2 regions of the Streptomyces sp. A0592 genome follow, and region 1 is predicted to be linked to the other one. Evidence: riboswitches for the same ligand, from Rfam matches in the RefSeq annotation. Region 1 holds a riboswitch; the other holds the start of a gene.
The links. A riboswitch is a leader RNA that binds a small molecule or an ion and turns the genes downstream of it on or off. The one in region 1 is predicted to bind guanidine.
Positions count from the first base shown of each region.

Region 2: another riboswitch for guanidine. It lies ahead of E6U81_RS03105 (Ohr family peroxiredoxin); the one in region 1 lies ahead of E6U81_RS22640 (multidrug efflux SMR transporter).

Region 1 is NZ_SSBM01000016.1:56,823-64,257, forward strand. Features, by position in the region: gene E6U81_RS22630 (ABC-2 family transporter protein) at 1-774, opposite strand, end outside; gene E6U81_RS22635 (transglycosylase domain-containing protein) at 1,188-3,467, shown strand; gene E6U81_RS22640 (multidrug efflux SMR transporter) at 3,474-3,794, opposite strand; guanidine-III (ykkC-III) riboswitch at 3,826-3,895, opposite strand; gene E6U81_RS22645 (co-chaperone GroES) at 3,960-4,301, opposite strand; gene E6U81_RS22650 (DUF3618 domain-containing protein) at 4,345-4,665, opposite strand; gene bcp (thioredoxin-dependent thiol peroxidase) at 4,775-5,242, shown strand; gene E6U81_RS22660 (HNH endonuclease) at 5,389-6,399, shown strand; tRNA gene E6U81_RS22665 (tRNA-Leu) at 6,443-6,526, shown strand; gene rdgB (RdgB/HAM1 family non-canonical purine NTP pyrophosphatase) at 6,618-7,232, opposite strand; gene E6U81_RS22675 (hypothetical protein) at 7,240-7,435, opposite strand, start outside.
Region 2 is NZ_SSBM01000001.1:649,089-656,523, reverse strand. Features, by position in the region: gene E6U81_RS03125 (hypothetical protein) at 1-267, opposite strand, end outside; gene E6U81_RS03120 (WhiB family transcriptional regulator) at 327-602, opposite strand; gene E6U81_RS03115 (hypothetical protein) at 722-916, opposite strand; gene E6U81_RS03110 (hypothetical protein) at 993-1,454, opposite strand; gene E6U81_RS03105 (Ohr family peroxiredoxin) at 1,441-1,920, opposite strand; guanidine-III (ykkC-III) riboswitch at 1,996-2,057, opposite strand; gene E6U81_RS03100 (AraC family transcriptional regulator) at 2,112-3,110, opposite strand; gene E6U81_RS03095 (type 1 glutamine amidotransferase domain-containing protein) at 3,272-4,141, shown strand; gene E6U81_RS03090 (TetR/AcrR family transcriptional regulator) at 4,100-4,693, opposite strand; gene E6U81_RS03085 (NAD(P)H-binding protein) at 4,752-5,645, opposite strand; gene E6U81_RS03080 (nuclear transport factor 2 family protein) at 5,642-6,067, opposite strand; gene E6U81_RS03075 (hypothetical protein) at 6,293-6,658, opposite strand; gene E6U81_RS03070 (hypothetical protein) at 6,838-7,395, opposite strand.

The DNA.
Region 1 (7,435 bases):
CGCCGCCGACTGCAACAGCCGCCCGATGCCCAGCAGTACGAGGATCCAGCCGGCCTGGAAGCCCAGCGCGCCGGCCGCGGCCCCGGCCCCGGCGTGCTCGCCCAGCAGCACGTCCAGCGGCACCTGGAGCATCGCCGACCACGGCAGTGCGCGCACGAACTCCCCGAAGGCGCCCGGGAAGACGGTCAGGGGCAGCAGCATCCCCGAGAAGAAGACCGAGACCACGGTCGCCATCAGGTTGATCCCGGCCCCGTCCAGCAGCCAGAAGGCCAGCAGTCCCAGCAGGTAGCGCAGCGCGAAGCTCACCACGAGCCCGAGCGTGACGGAGACCAGGAACAGCAGCCAGCGCCACGGGTCCGGGGGCAGCGCCAGCCGGAAGGCCAGCGCCCCCGCCGCGAGCGGGACCAGCCCGCGCCCCAGCAGCTGGAAGGCGGCGCGGCCCAGGTCGGCGGCGAGCCACCACATCTGGAGGTCCGCGGGCCGGTACAGGTCGACGGCGATGTCTCCCGTGCGGACCCGCTCCTGGATCTCCTCCTGGAACCCACCGCCGATCAACGCCCCTGCGGCCAGCAGCGACTGGCTCACCCAGACGAAGGTGAGGGCCTGGGACTGGTCGTAACCGCCCAGCCCCGGGCGCTGGTCCCACAGCGCGATGTACGTGAACGCGACGATGAACCCGAACACGGTGTTGGTGAACACGCCCGCCGCGGTCGCCGTCCCGTAGGTGGCGTAGCGCCGGAATCCGCCGGCCGCGACCGCACCGTAAAGGGCCACTCTCTGGCGCACCGTATCCCCTCCGTTTTCCACGTCGTTCCTACGTCGGCCAAAGCGCGCGAGCTTAGTGCGGAGGGGCGAGCCACGCGACCGATTTACCCCCGTCCGGAGCGGTTGTCACCGGCCATCGGGTAGACACCATGAGGTACAGAAGTGGATATTTCGAACAGCGTCGAGGAGTCCTGGAGATGAGCGACCAGTCACCACCCGCGGGCTGGACCCCTCGCGACCCGGACACCCCGCCCGGCGGCGGCCCGGGCGGCCCGGGCGGCCGGGGCGGACAGGACGGGCAGGACGGGCAGCGCGGACCGGACCGCCCGGGCCGCCCCGGCCACCCGGACCAGCCGGACCGCTCCGGGAAGAAGACCCGCCGCGGGCGGACCGGATGGCGCCGCGCCCTCCCCACCTGGCGCATGGTCCTCGGCGCCGTACTGCTCCTCGCCCTCCTGGTCGGCGGCGGCCTCGTGGCCGGTTACCTGCTGGTCGACATCCCGCCCGCCAACGCCGCCGCGACCGCGCAGTCCAACGTCTACCTCTACTCCGACGGCTCCCAGATCGCCCGCGACGGCGAGGTCAACCGGGTCAACGTGCCCCTCTCGCAGATCCCGCTGACCGTCCAGGAGGCCGTACTGGCCGCGGAGGACCGGGACTTCCACTCCGAACGGGCGGTGGACCCCAAGGCGATGATCCGCGCCGCCTGGAACACGGCCACCGGCAAGGGCACCCAGTCCGGCTCGACGATCACCCAGCAGTACGTCAAGAACTACTACCTGGGCCAGGAACAGACGATCAAACGCAAGGCCAAGGAGTTCTTCATCGCGATCAAACTCGGTCGCGAGAAGTCCAAGGCCTACATCCTCGAGGGCTACCTGAACACCAGCTACTTCGGCCGCAACGCGTACGGCATCCAGGCCGCTTCCCAGGCCTACTACGGCAAGGACGTCAGCAGCCTCACCACCGCCGAGGGCGCCTACCTCGCCACCCTGCTCAACTCCCCCAGCGCCTTCGACGTCGTCTCCCACCCGCAGAGCCGCGCCCGCGCCCTCGCCCGCTGGAACTACGTCCTCGACGGCATGGTCAAGAAGGGCTGGCTGCCCGCCGCCGAGCGCACGGCCACGCAGTTCCCCGAACCCGGCAAGGTCCGGGCCGCCGCGGGCCTGTCCGGCCAGCGCGGCTACCTCGTCGAAGCGATCAAGGAGTTCATCCTCGACCGCGAGATCCTCGACGACAAGACCCTCGCCGAGGGCGGCTACCGCATCAGGACCACCATCGACCGGCGCCGCCAGGCCGACTTCGTCGAGGCCGTCGACGACCAGATGCTGAGCAGGCTCGACCCCGAGGCGCGCAAGGCCGACCGGGTGGTCCGGGCCGGCGGGGTCTCCATCGACCCGGCCACCGGCAAGGTCGTCGCCATGTACGGCGGCGTCGACTACACCAGGCAGTACGTGAACAACGCGACCCGGCACGACTACCAGGTCGCCTCCACCTTCAAGCCGTTCGTCTTCGCGGCCGCCGTCGAGAACGACTCCCGCACCCAGGACGGCCGCAGGATCACCCCCAACACCGTCTACAACGGCGACAACAAGCGCCCCGTCGTCGGCGGCCGGATCCGCTTCGCCCCGGAGAACGAGGGCCAGGTCTCCTACGGCAACATCACCGTCAACACCGCCACCGACCTCTCCGTCAACGCCGTCTACGCGCAGATGGCCGTCGACGTCGGCACCGCCAGGGTCAAGAAGACCGCCATCGACCTCGGCATCCCCGAGGACACCCCGAACTTCGTGGTCGGCCCGGCCATGGCGCTCGGCACCCTCCAGGCCAGCGTCCTCGACATGACCCAGGCGTACGCGACCCTCGCCGACCACGGCCGCCGGACCCCCTACACCTTCCTGGAGGAGATCGCGAAGGGCGACGACAAGATCCCCCTGCCCGAGCGCACCCCCGTCCAGGCCATCAGCCGCGAGGCCGCCGACACCACCACGTCCATGCTGGTCAGCGTCGTGGACAACGGGACCGGCACGGCGGCCCTCGCCGCCGGCCACCCGGCCGCGGGCAAGACCGGCACCGGCGAGCTGGACCGTTCCGCCTGGTTCGCGGCCTACACCCCGAACCTGGTCAGCGTGGTCGCGATGATGGGCCAGGACCCGGACACCGGCACCCTGGAGTCGCTGTACGGGGCCCTCGGCGAACCCCGCATCGGCGGTGGCGGCTATCCGGCCCGGATCTGGGCCTCGTACACGAAGACCGCGCTGGAGGGCACCGACCCCGTCGACTTCGAACTCGACCTCCAGCCGGGCGCCGCCCAGCCCCCGCCGCCGCCCTCGTGGCAGTCGGAACCGCCGCAGGAGACGCCCGGCGACGACGACACCCCGACCCCGCCCCAGCGCCCCACCCCGCCGTCCCGCGGCCAGGACAACGGCGGGCAGGGCGACGGGGGCCGCACGCAGGGCGGCCGCGACAACGGGGGCCAGGACGGCGGCCGCAACACCGGCGGGCAGACACAAGGGGGCCGGGACACCGGGGGCCGCACCCAGGGCGGCCAGGACGACGGCGGCACCAGCCAGGGCGACGAGGGCGGCGCCACTGCCGGCAGCCAGGGCGGGACGGGCACGGGCGGGGGCACGGGCGGAGGCGGCTGGGACGGCGGCGGGACGATCGGAGGCCCCCGCCCGCCGTCCGCGTTCCTGGAGTGAGCGGTATCAGTGGCCGGAGGTCGCCTTCAGCCCCACCACGGCGACCAGCAGCAGACAGATGAAGAAGATCCGGGCGGCGGTGACGGGCTCACCCAGCACCGCCATACCGAGCACGGCCGCACCGGCGGCCCCGATGCCCACCCACACCCCGTACGCCGTACCGATGGGCAGGGTCTTCGCCGCGTAGGACAGCAGCACCATGCTCGCCACGATCCCGGCACCCGTGAACACACTGGGCCACAGCCGGGTGAAGCCCTCGGTGAATTTCATGCCGATCGACCAGCCGACTTCGAGCAGACCGGCGACGAGAAGAAGAACCCAGGCCATGACGGCACCTCCGAGACATCGAGCGATACGGGGTGCGTCGTCTTGTCGTACCCGGTACGGCGCGTCTCGTCGGGTTCTCCCCCACCGTAGCAAGAGGCAGCGAAAAGGGCCGGTGACCTCGGCCACCAGCCCTTCTGCCGTGCGCTTACCCAGAGGCTCAGAACCTCAGAGGTACAGCCCGGTGGAGTCCTCCGACCCCTCCAGCCGCTCCGCGGCCACGGCGTGCAGGTCCCGCTCGCGCATCAGCACGTACGTCGCCCCGCGCACCTCGACCTCGGCGCGGTCCTCGGGGTCGTACAGCACCCGGTCCCCGGGCTCGACGGTCCGTACGTTCTGCCCGACCGCGACGACCTCGGCCCAGGCCAGCCGCTTGCCCACGGCGGCCGTCGCCGGGATCAGGATGCCGCCGCCGGAGCGCCGCTCACCCTCGGGCAGGTCGGACTTCACGAGCACGCGGTCGTGCAGCATGCGGATGGGCAGCTTGTCGTGGGTGGTGTTGTCGCTCACGCCCCGAACCTACCTGTCCGCGCCCGTCCCGTACCGCCCAGGGTCATCCGCGCCTGCGGCGCGCCGAGACCACGAGCAGCCCGACGACACCGACCGCGAGCAGCGCGACGGGCACGACGCGCTCCAGGCGCGGGGCCCCGTCCTCGTGGCGCAGACCGTCCCGCACGTCCGTCACGAGGCGGTTCACGGAGGCGAAGGCCCGCCCCGCGGTCTGGTCGACGGTCGAGGCGACCCGGGCCCGCGCGTCCCCGATGATCGTCTGCGGGTGCATGCGCACGCCGATCTCGTCGAGCGTCTCGGCGAGCTGCTCGCGGCGGCGGACGATGTCCGCCTCGATCTGTGCGGGGGTCCTGGCTTCCGACACCGCGCTGCCTCCGTCGTCGTGGTCGTGATCTGTGGGGGCGTAGTCCGCCGTGAACAGTCTGTCAGCTTAGTCTCGTGACGTACCGATCCCCTCCCGAGGAGACTGTCAGATGAGCGAGCGACTCCAGCCGGGCGACACCGCCCCCGCCTTCACCCTGCCCGACGCGGACGGCAACGAGGTCTCGCTCGCCGACCACAAGGGCCGCAAGGTCATCGTCTACTTCTACCCGGCCGCCCTGACGCCGGGCTGCACGAAGCAGGCCTGCGACTTCACGGACAACCTGGACGTCCTGGCCACGGCCGGCTACGACGTCATCGGCGTCTCCCCGGACAAGCCGGAGAAGCTGGCGAAGTTCCGCGAGAAGGAGCACCTGAAGGTCACCCTGGTCGGCGACCCGGAGAAGGAGACGCTGACGGCGTACGGGGCGTTCGGCGAGAAGAAGCTGTACGGCAAGACGGTCACGGGCGTCATCCGCTCCACGGTGGTCGTGGACGAGGAGGGCAAGGTCGAGCACGCCTTCTACAACGTGAAGGCGACGGGCCACGTAGCCAAGATCATCAAGGACCTGGGCATCTGACACCCCTGCCCCCACGGAGCGGCCCGCCCCACCCGGGGCGGGCCGCTCCGCTTATCGGACGAAACACCCCGTGACCGTCCGCCTGCCGAACCCGTTACCCCATACGAGAGCCGCACACGCGGCCGGACATGTGGAGGGGGCACACCATGAGGGACCCGTACGACTGCGGCACCCTGACCACGGCGGTCGCCGCATCGAGAGGCTGGGCCGACCTCATGCGGCGCCTCAACCTCAAGGAGAGCGGCGGGCGACGCCGAACGCTGCAGGAGAAGGTCACCACCTACGGGATCGACACCAGCCACTTCGCGAAACGAAGCCCGTGGCGCAAGTACCCCGACGAGGCCATTGCCGCGGCGGCGGCGACGTCCACCACCCTGCGCGAGGTTGCCGTGAAGCTTGACGCGCCCCCCGCTACGGGCACCCTGTCGCACATCGTCCGCCGCATAGCCGCCGCCGGTGTGGACATCAGCCATTTCCGCGGCATGCAACGGATCGGCATCGAGCTCCCGTTCACCAGGGCGGAGCTTGCAGGAGCCGCAGCGTCCGCGGACAGCGTGCGCGGCACGGCTCGCGCCCTGGGCGTGCCGGACGACAGTCGATCCCGCGCCACCCTCGCAAGGATGCTGAAGGCGCATGGCATAGACACCACCCATTTCAGGAACGCGCGGATCCGAATTCCCGAGGACATGCTGCGCGCAGCGGTTCCGGCAGCGCTGAGCTACGCAGACGTCATGCGCGCCCTCGGCCTTCTCGTCAACGATGTGAACCACCGGCGCGTTCGGCGGCTGATCACCCGGCTCGGACTCGACGTCAGCCACTTCAAGCGGCGTACCTGGGCAGCCTCCCAAGCGGTACGCCCACAGAAGGTTCTTGCCGACACCACCCTGACCGTGCTCCCCGAGGGGGCCTCACGCGTTCACCGTCCCCGCCTGCACCGGGCACTGCAGGAGATCGGCGTCCCCTACGCCTGCGACGACTGCGGCAACACCGGGGAGTGGCGAGGGCAACCGATCACCCTTCAGATCGATCACATAAGTGGGGACTGGCGCGACAACCGACGCGAGAACCTCCGCTACCTGTGCCCCAACTGCCACTCACTGACCGACACGTGGTGCCGAAACCGTCGCCCCAAGGCTGCGGACCTGCCCTTAGACTAAGTGCAGCACAGGCGGACTAAATATCCGAATTGGGCGATATTTCGCGGTTGTGGTGGAATTGGCAGTCACGCTTGGTTTAGGTCCAAGTGGGGTAAAACCCGTGGGGGTTCGAGTCCCCCCAACCGCACATCCACACCGAAGGCCCCGTACGCAGTTGTCGCGTACGGGGCCTTCGGCGCGATCACGGCCCGATGGCACCCGCCAGGGCGACCCGGCGGTCAGGTCAGGAGGGCGCGGATGAAGGGGACCAGGGCGCGGAAGGCCTGGCCGCGGTGGGAGATGGCGTTCTTCTCGGCCGGGGTCAGTTCCGCGCAGGTGCGGGACTCGCCCAGGGGCTGGAGGATCGGGTCGTAGCCGAAGCCGCCCGTGCCCGAGGGGGCGTGGCGCAGGGTGCCCAGGAGGCGGCCCTCCACGACGCGTTCGGTGCCGTCCGGCAGGGCGAGGGCCGCCGCGCAGAAGAAGTGGGCTCCGCGGTTCTCGTCGGCGATGTCGCCGAGCTGGGCGAGGAGCAGGTCCAGGTTGGCCTTGTCGTCGCCGTGGCGGCCGGCCCAGCGGGCGGAGAAGATGCCGGGGGCGCCGTGCAGGACGTCCACGCACAGGCCCGAGTCGTCGGCGACCGCCGGCAGGCCGGTGGCCTGGGCCAGGGCGTGTGCCTTGAGGAGGGCGTTCTCGGCGAAGGTGACGCCGGTCTCCTTGACGTCGGGGATCTCCGGGTACGCGTCCGCGCCGACCAGCCCGTGGGGCAGGCCGGCGTCGGCGAGGATGGCGCGCAGTTCGGAGACTTTGCCCGCGTTGCGGGTCGCGAGGATCAGGCTGCTGGGCGTCGAGGTCATGCCCCCATTATCCCGGGGTGCAGACCTTGGAGATCTCGCTCGCGGCGTCGGCGACCGGCTTGATGTCGGGGGCGGGGTTGCCGCTCTCGATGGCGGTGCGGACGTTCTTGACGGCCGTGTTCATCGAGTCGATGGCCTTGCCCAGGTCGGCGTTGTCCGTCTGGTCGCCGATCTTCTTGAGGTTCGTCTCGATCTGGTCGAGG
Region 2 (7,435 bases), on a different contig from region 1:
CTGGCCGGTACGGGGATCGGGCACGAGCCCGGGGGCGCCGAGCCACTCGGTGAGGTACTTGACCTCGGCGAGCCCGGGTCCGCCCGCGCCCGCGCGGGCCGCCAGCCAACCCATGCTGCCGCAGCGGTCGTTGGCCTCCAGGACCGCGGGGTCGCCCGCGAGGAGGAGCAGGCTGCCGCCTTCGTCGCCGATGACCTCGATGACGCCGTGCCCGTCGGGCACGTCGATGCATACGGAGCGGGGAGCGGGAGGCGGTCGTCCGATCATCTGCCGATCGTACGGAGGCCCGGCCGCCCAGCAGACCGGAGGGCGGCGGACCGCGTCCGTCAGCCGTGTGCCAGCAGGAGGTGGCGCTCGTCCGGGGTGAGGCCGCCGCGCACACCGTGCGGGACCCGGTCGGCCAGGGCCCGGCGGCGGCACGGGAGCCGAACCGGGCAGCGGCGGCACACCGCCTTGGCAGCCTCCTCGCGCTCCCGGGCAGCCGCGGCCTGCTCGTTGGCGCCCCGCTCGAAGACGTCCCGGGCCCCCGAGCGGCACGGTCCGTCGAACGGCGCGTCGTGGCGGGAGTCGAGGAGTGCGTCCGTACGGGAGGTGTCGGTCACGCCCGGGTTCCTTCCGGCAGCGGCGGTCCGTCGTGACCGCCTGTTCCCCCGCGTATCACCAGATTCCGAGCGTCCATGCATCGTCGCGGTCAAGCGGTGCCGTGTGCTCGTAGCCGCCGTCAGTCCCGCTTGTACCCGTCGCCGAAGTTCAGGGTGTGTTCGAGGACGTCTTCCATGGGGTCGTCGATCTGCCCGATGTTGATCAGTGCGACCACCGGCGCATCGCGAGACTGCCGGTTGTCGTCCGCCATGGCGGTACCTGCGGCAATGACGGTGAGGGCAGCCGCCAGGGCTCCCGTGATGATCTTCCTCATAACCCGGTAACGACACCGGCCCCGGGAGGATGCGGCCCCCAACCACCGCGGCCCGGGAGCCGCGGGGCTTCCACGGTCAGAGCCGCCAGTACGTCCCCGCACGGGAATCGACGTGCACCACGTGCCGGCCGACGCGGACCACGTGGTGGTCCGGGCCGGACCAGGAGCCGGCGCCGCCCTCCGCACCGGGCAGTGGGGTCCAAATCTCCAGGAAGGTACTGCCGTTCGGGTTGGTGCCCCGCTCGACGAGGTTCGCACCGTCCCACCGGAGGGTGCCCGTGTCGTCGCCGGGCTCTCCGGTGAGGTGGTGGAAGCGCACCTGGGAGCCGTCGAATGAGGTCGTTCCGGCGAAACCCCGGCTGTCGGCGTAGTACGGCCCGGCCTGGAGCCACACCACTTCGTCGTCCCGGTCCTCGACGAGCGCTCCGCCGTTGCGGCTGATGCCGCGGCGCAGCCAGGCTCCGCGCTCGGGCACCGCAACGCCGTCCCCCCGCTCCGGGCCCGGCTCCGGCTGCGGCTCCGGCTCAGGCGCGGTCATCGGAGGCGGGGCTGGTGGGGCCGTCCTGGTCGCCCTGGTCGTCCACGGCCAGCAGCGTCAGGGGTACGTTGCCGCGTACCGCCTGCGAGTACGGGCAGACCGCGTCCGCCCGGTGCAGCAGGGGCTGGAGGTCCGCCGCCCGCCACCCCGGCAGGCTGACGGTGACGGACACCGCGAGGCCGTATCCCGCGGGCGTGTCCGTCGTACCGAGCTCCACTTCGCACGCCACCCGCGCGGCGGAGGCGTCCGCTCCGAACTCTGCGGCGACCTCGGCGAACGCGGAGGTGAAGCAGGCGGCGAAACCGGCCGCGAAGAGCTGCTCGGGGTTGGTGGTACCGGGCACCTTCTTGCGCGGCGGCGCGAGGCGGACGTCCAGGCGCCCGTCCTCGGTGCGGACGGATCCGGTGCGGCCCCCGGCGGCGTGCGCGGTCGTCCGGTACAGGCTGCGGGTGAGTGGCACGGTCATGGCGTTCGGCCGATCTTGCTCGACGAGGACGCTGCCCGGGTGCGGACAGCGGGCGGTGCCGCTCGTGCGGCACCTCGCGCGTCGTCGTGCGTAACCGGGTACGGCGCATCTCGTCCGGGGCCTGGGATCCGGCCGCCGGACAATCTAGCACCGGGTACGGGCGGCCGGGTCCCCGCCCGCGGTGCGGTTCCTCACCCCGGGGACTCGGACCGGCACCGGCTGCGGTACGCACCCGGAGGCATGCCCTCCCACCGGGTGAAGGCCCGGACCAGGGCCGTCGCACCGCTCAGGCCGACGAGCGGGGCGATCCGGTCCAGGGGCAGGGCCGTGGTCTCCAACAGCCGCCTGGCCCGGCCGTGGCGGGCGGTGTCCAGGAGCGCACGCCAGGACGTGCCCTCCGCGTGCAGGGCCCTGCGCAGGGTCCGGACGCTGAGGTTGAGCTGCCCCGCGGGACCCTCGGGGCCCGCGTCACCGAGCGGGGCGCGCTCCAGCCACTGGCGGACGCGCTCGGCGACGGTCCCGGCCGCGGACAGCTGCTGCAGGAGGCGGTCGGCGTAGGCCCGGTGCAGGGCGTTGAGTGCCGGATCGTGGAGGGGGCGGCGCCTGTCGAGGTCCGCGTCGGCGACCGTGATCACGTTGTCCGGGGCGTCGAAGGTGACGGGGCAGCCGAAGAAGCGCGCGTAGGGCTCGGCGGAGCCGGCGCGGGGGTGGGCGAACGACACGGTCAGGGGCGTCCAGTCGTCGCCGGCGATCCAGCGGGCCGCGCGCACCATGCTGCTGACGACCGCTTCCACCTGCTGGGGGTGCATGGCGGGCGGGCCGACGGTCGGCCGGTAGCCGATCCGGCCGACGCCGTCGCGGCGGTCCAGGGCGACCGTGCCCGCCTGGCTGATCAGGGGGTGGTACCGCTCGGCCGCCTGCGCGGCGTCCGCGAGGCTGGCGCAGGTGAGGACGAGGTGGCCCAGGATGTGCAGGCCGTCGGGCCGGATGCGGTCGCCGACCAGGAGGCCGGTGTGCGGGCCGGCGTCCCGCGCGGCGAGCACCTCGTCCCACAGGGCGCGCATCTCGCCGTACTCCAGCCGGTCCGTGGGCAGGGCCCAGGGGCCGGACCCGCCGGTGCCCTCGGCGGTCGCGCTCAGGACGGCGAGGGCGTAGGACGCGGTGACGGATGGCGGCCGTTCGGTGGACACGGCCGTCAGTCAATGCGGGCGCACCACACCCGTCAAGGGCATCCGCGGGAGGTCCGCCGGGGCGGGCCGGGTCCGGGGAGTCAACTCGTTGGCCGCGGGGGTGAATGACGGCGCCGCGGGCGGCTCCTAGGGTCGTCCTTCGGACACCAGAGGAGTACGCCGTGATTCTCTTCCTGCTCCCCGCAGGCGACTACGACCCCACCGAGGCGGCGGTGCCCTGGGCGGCATTGCACGATGCCGGCTTCGAGGTGCGGTTCGCGACCCCGGGCGGGAAGGTCGCACTGGCCGACCCCCGGCTCACGGACCTCGGCTTCTCCTGGCTGTCACCCTGGCTGATGACCCGTCGCGCCGAGCTGGCCGCCTACCGGCGCCTCACCGGGGACCCGTCCTTCCTGGCCCCCTCCTCCTACGCGGAGGTCGACCCGACCGGCATCACGGGCCTCTTCGTACCGGGCGGCCACGCCCCGGGCATGCGGACGATGCTCGAGGACTCCACCGCCCAGCAGCTGTTCGCCCGGGCCATTCTCCAGGGGCTGCCGGTGGGGGCCGTCTGCCACGGCGTGCTGCTCGCCGCCCGGGCCGAGGATCCCGCCACGGGGCGCTCGGTCCTCCACGGCAGGCGGACGACGGCGCTGACCTCCTTGCTGGAGTTGACGGGGTGGAACCTCACCCGGTTCTGGCTGGGACGCTACTACCGGACCTACCGCACCACCGTGCAGCAGGAGGTCACGGCGGCCCTCGCCGACCCGCGGCACTTCCTGGCAGGACCGCCCCTGCCCGTCCGTGACACCGCGGCCCGGCCCGGGCGCGGCTTCACCGTCAGGGACGGCAACTACGTCTCGGCGCGGTGGCCGGGCGACTGCCACCGCCTCGCGGCCGACTACCTGGCCCTGGTCCGCTCGCATGCGGCGGCGGGAAGGGCGGACCGCTCGGCACGAGACCGCCCGGATGCGGGGGTCAGATCACTTGGGCGGGCGGAAGGATCCGGGTCACGCGGCACCGAGGACGTTGTCGAGGTGCGCGGCGAGTGAGGATCGCAGCTCTTCGGGAGACATCTTCCGCTCGTCGAGCAGGTGCGCCACGAGGTCGGCCCGGATGGCGGCCAGCAGTGCGTGGGCGGTGAACTCCGGGGCGTGGACGCCGGGAACCCGGTCGAGCGCCGTACGCAGGGTCTCGTGCCACCAGCCGTAGTGCTGGGCCTGGTACGGGCTGCTGATCCCGGCGTCCTCCGCGGCGGACATGAGGTTCCGGTTGTCGATCTTGAAGGTCAGGGCGGTGTCGAGGAGGTCCGCCACCTGCTGCCGCGGTGCGGAACCCGTTGCTTCCTGAACCTCCCGCACCGTGCGCCGGAGCGGTTCGAGGCGGGAGGTGATGACGGCTGCGATCAGGCCGGAGCGGTCGCCGAAGCGGCGGAAGAGGGTGCCCTTGCCCACGCCCGCGGCTGCGGCGATGTCGTCCATGGACACGCCGTGGGGGCTGCTGCTGGCGGCGAAGAGAGCGTCGGCGGCTGCCAGGACGGCCTCTCGGTTGCGCTGGGCGTCCGCGCGCTCGGTGCGCTCCGTACGCTCCGCTCGTTGGGCCACGGGTCCTCCTCGGTCTGCGGCCTCTCCGGCCCCCGGAATGATATTCGGCCGGGCGGTGTCAGTGACTCGCGGCCGCCGCCCGCACCTCCCGTTCGACGAAGGCGCGCAGGGTGCCCGGGGGGCGCCCGGTGAGGCGCTCGACGGTGTCCGAGGTACGGTCCTCGGCACCGTCGGCGATGGCGCGGTCCATGGCCGCCAGCATGGTGGCGAACTCCAGCGGTATCTCGGCCGCCCAGCGGTCGCGCAGCTCCTCGAAGGTCAGCTGCCGGTGCACGACGGGCAGGCCGGTGACGTCGGTGATGATCGCGGCGACGTCGTCGTAGCTCAGCGCCTGCGGCCCGGTGAGGATCAGGTCGGTGTTGGGGGCGTGTTCGTCGGTCAGGGCGTGTACGGCCACTGCGGCGATGTCCTCGGCGTCGATGAATCCGACGCGGCCGTCGCCCGAGGCCGTGAGGATGGCGCCGTCGTTCCGGATGGTGCGTGCGTGGGGGGCGGGACCGGCGAAGTTCTGCATGAACCAGGAGGGCCGCAGCACCGCCCACTCCTCGAACAGGTCGGGCAGTTGCTCGTGCACCCGGCCCACGGCAGGGCCGCCTGCGGGGATCGCCGACGAGCTGAGCAGCACCGCGCGGCGCACGCCCGCGGCGCGGGCCCGGTGGAGGAAGGGCAGCATGACCTCGGCGGGGTCCGGGGAGCCGGTGGGTGGGATGAGGTACACGCGGTCGACGCCGTCCAGTGCCTCGGTCCAGGTAGCTGGTTCGTTCCAGTCGAAGCGGACGGGCTGCGTGCCCGGCTGCGGGGCGGGGGTCCGTCCGGCGGCCTTGACGAGGTGGCCCCCCGCGACCAGTCCGGCGGTGACGCGACGGCCGGTGGTACCGGTGGCCCCGATGACGAGGGCGGCCCGGGGGCCCGGGGCGCCCTGGGTGGCCTGGATGGCCTGGGTGGTCGTCATCGGTTCGCTCCGGTGAAGTCGGCGCCCGGCTGGGACGCGGCGAGGGGGTTCCAGTAGTCGCGGTAGGAGGTGATGAGGCCGTCCTCGACCGTGACCACGGCGATGTAGGCCATGTCGTAGGGGGTTCCGCTCTTCACCAGCCGGCCGACCCCGCGCATCTCGACCACGATCGTTTCGGGGACGGTGCTCTGATGGATCGCCACCTCGGGGAAGTCGTGCAGGTCGACGTGGTCGGGGTAGTGGCGCATGTACGCGCCGACCGCGGCCTTGCCTTCGAGACGCTGCGGCCAGCCGTCGGGGGCGAAGGGGAATTCGAGGACACCGTCGGTGTGCCAGAGGTCGACCCAGGCAGGGATGTCCTTCGCCAGCAGGAGTTGCAGGCTGTGGCGGTACAGCTCCGCCGCCGTCATGGGGGTGGTCATGGTCAAGGCTTCCGTTCCGCTCGAAGTGGCAGCGATGCCGGGCGGCCCGCGAGAACGCGGCGACCGCAAGAAACGGACCATCGGTCCGTATGATCTCGAGCGTACGGACCGGTAGTCCGTTTAGCAAGCGCGAGACCCCGCCCGGCTGAGCGGACGCGGCCCGGGGTCCCAGCCGGACGCCGTGGCCGAACCGCATGAGGGATCGACCACGGCGCCCGCGCGCCCTCAGGAAGTGCGCTTCAGCGTCCAGGTGTTGGGGTTGAAGCTGGGAACGGCGGAGTAGCGACAGCCGCTGGAGTAGTAGGTGTTGGTGATGGTCCAGCCGGCGGGCGGCCACGTGGACGCACAGGCGTTGACCTGGGTGCCGACGGGGTAGCCTCTCAGGTCCTTGATCTGCTTCATGTTGGGCGTGAAGCCGGAGCCGCACCCGGCGCTGTTCCACCACTGGACGTCCACCCAGCCGTCCGGGGTGAGCGCGCTGGCGCACATGTTCACCGTGTCACCGGGCGCCGCCGAGACGGGACTTGCGGTGACGGCCAGCGCAGTGACGGCCATGGTGGCCAAGGCAACGGCGTAGCGAGTGCGGATCACTGGACGTTCCTTCCCGGCGCACTGGGATCGCCGCCGACGGTCGGCAGGCCGTGCCAGGCGCCGCGTCATTGCTATCCGACCGCCCAAGGCCGCAGAAAGTGACCTTTTGGGCATAACCCTGCGATCGTTTAGAGCCGTTGCCCGACCGAGGCGCCGGTGTTCTCGTCCGCCCGGACGGATCAGGCGGCGCGGCAGAGTTCAGCGGCGTTCGCCGGTGCCGCGGCGCGGGACACGGTCGCGGGCAGCGGGCGGGCACCGCCGGGGGCACCCGCGGCGCGCGAGCGGCTCCGGGCGAACACGACGAGGCGGAGCACCGCGAACCGCGCGACGCCCGCAAGGGCGGAGGCCGACAGGTAGACGGCCTGCTCCAGCACCGGATCGGGCGCCGCCACCAGCTGCCGCAGGGCCAGCATCGCCGTACAGGTCACGGCGTACGCGGCCACCGCCGACCCGGCCGACTGCGCGTGCTGGCGCCGGCTCGCGCGACCGCCCGCACCGAAGGTGAAACGGGCGTGGAGCTCCGTGGCGAGGAGCGTGGAGACCGCGGTGATCAGCGCGTTGGCCAGAATCCAGGGAACGAAGGAGGCGAGGGCACCCACGGCGAAGCCGGAGGCGAGTCCCACACCGCCCCCGCAGACCACGAAGCGGACGAAGGCGCTGATGGCGCCGGGCTGCGTCGCCCGCCGCCGACTCCGACTCCGACTCCGACTCCGGCTCCGTCTCCGCACTGTCACCATGATCCGCCCCCTCGACCACCCACCCGCGAACACGCCCACC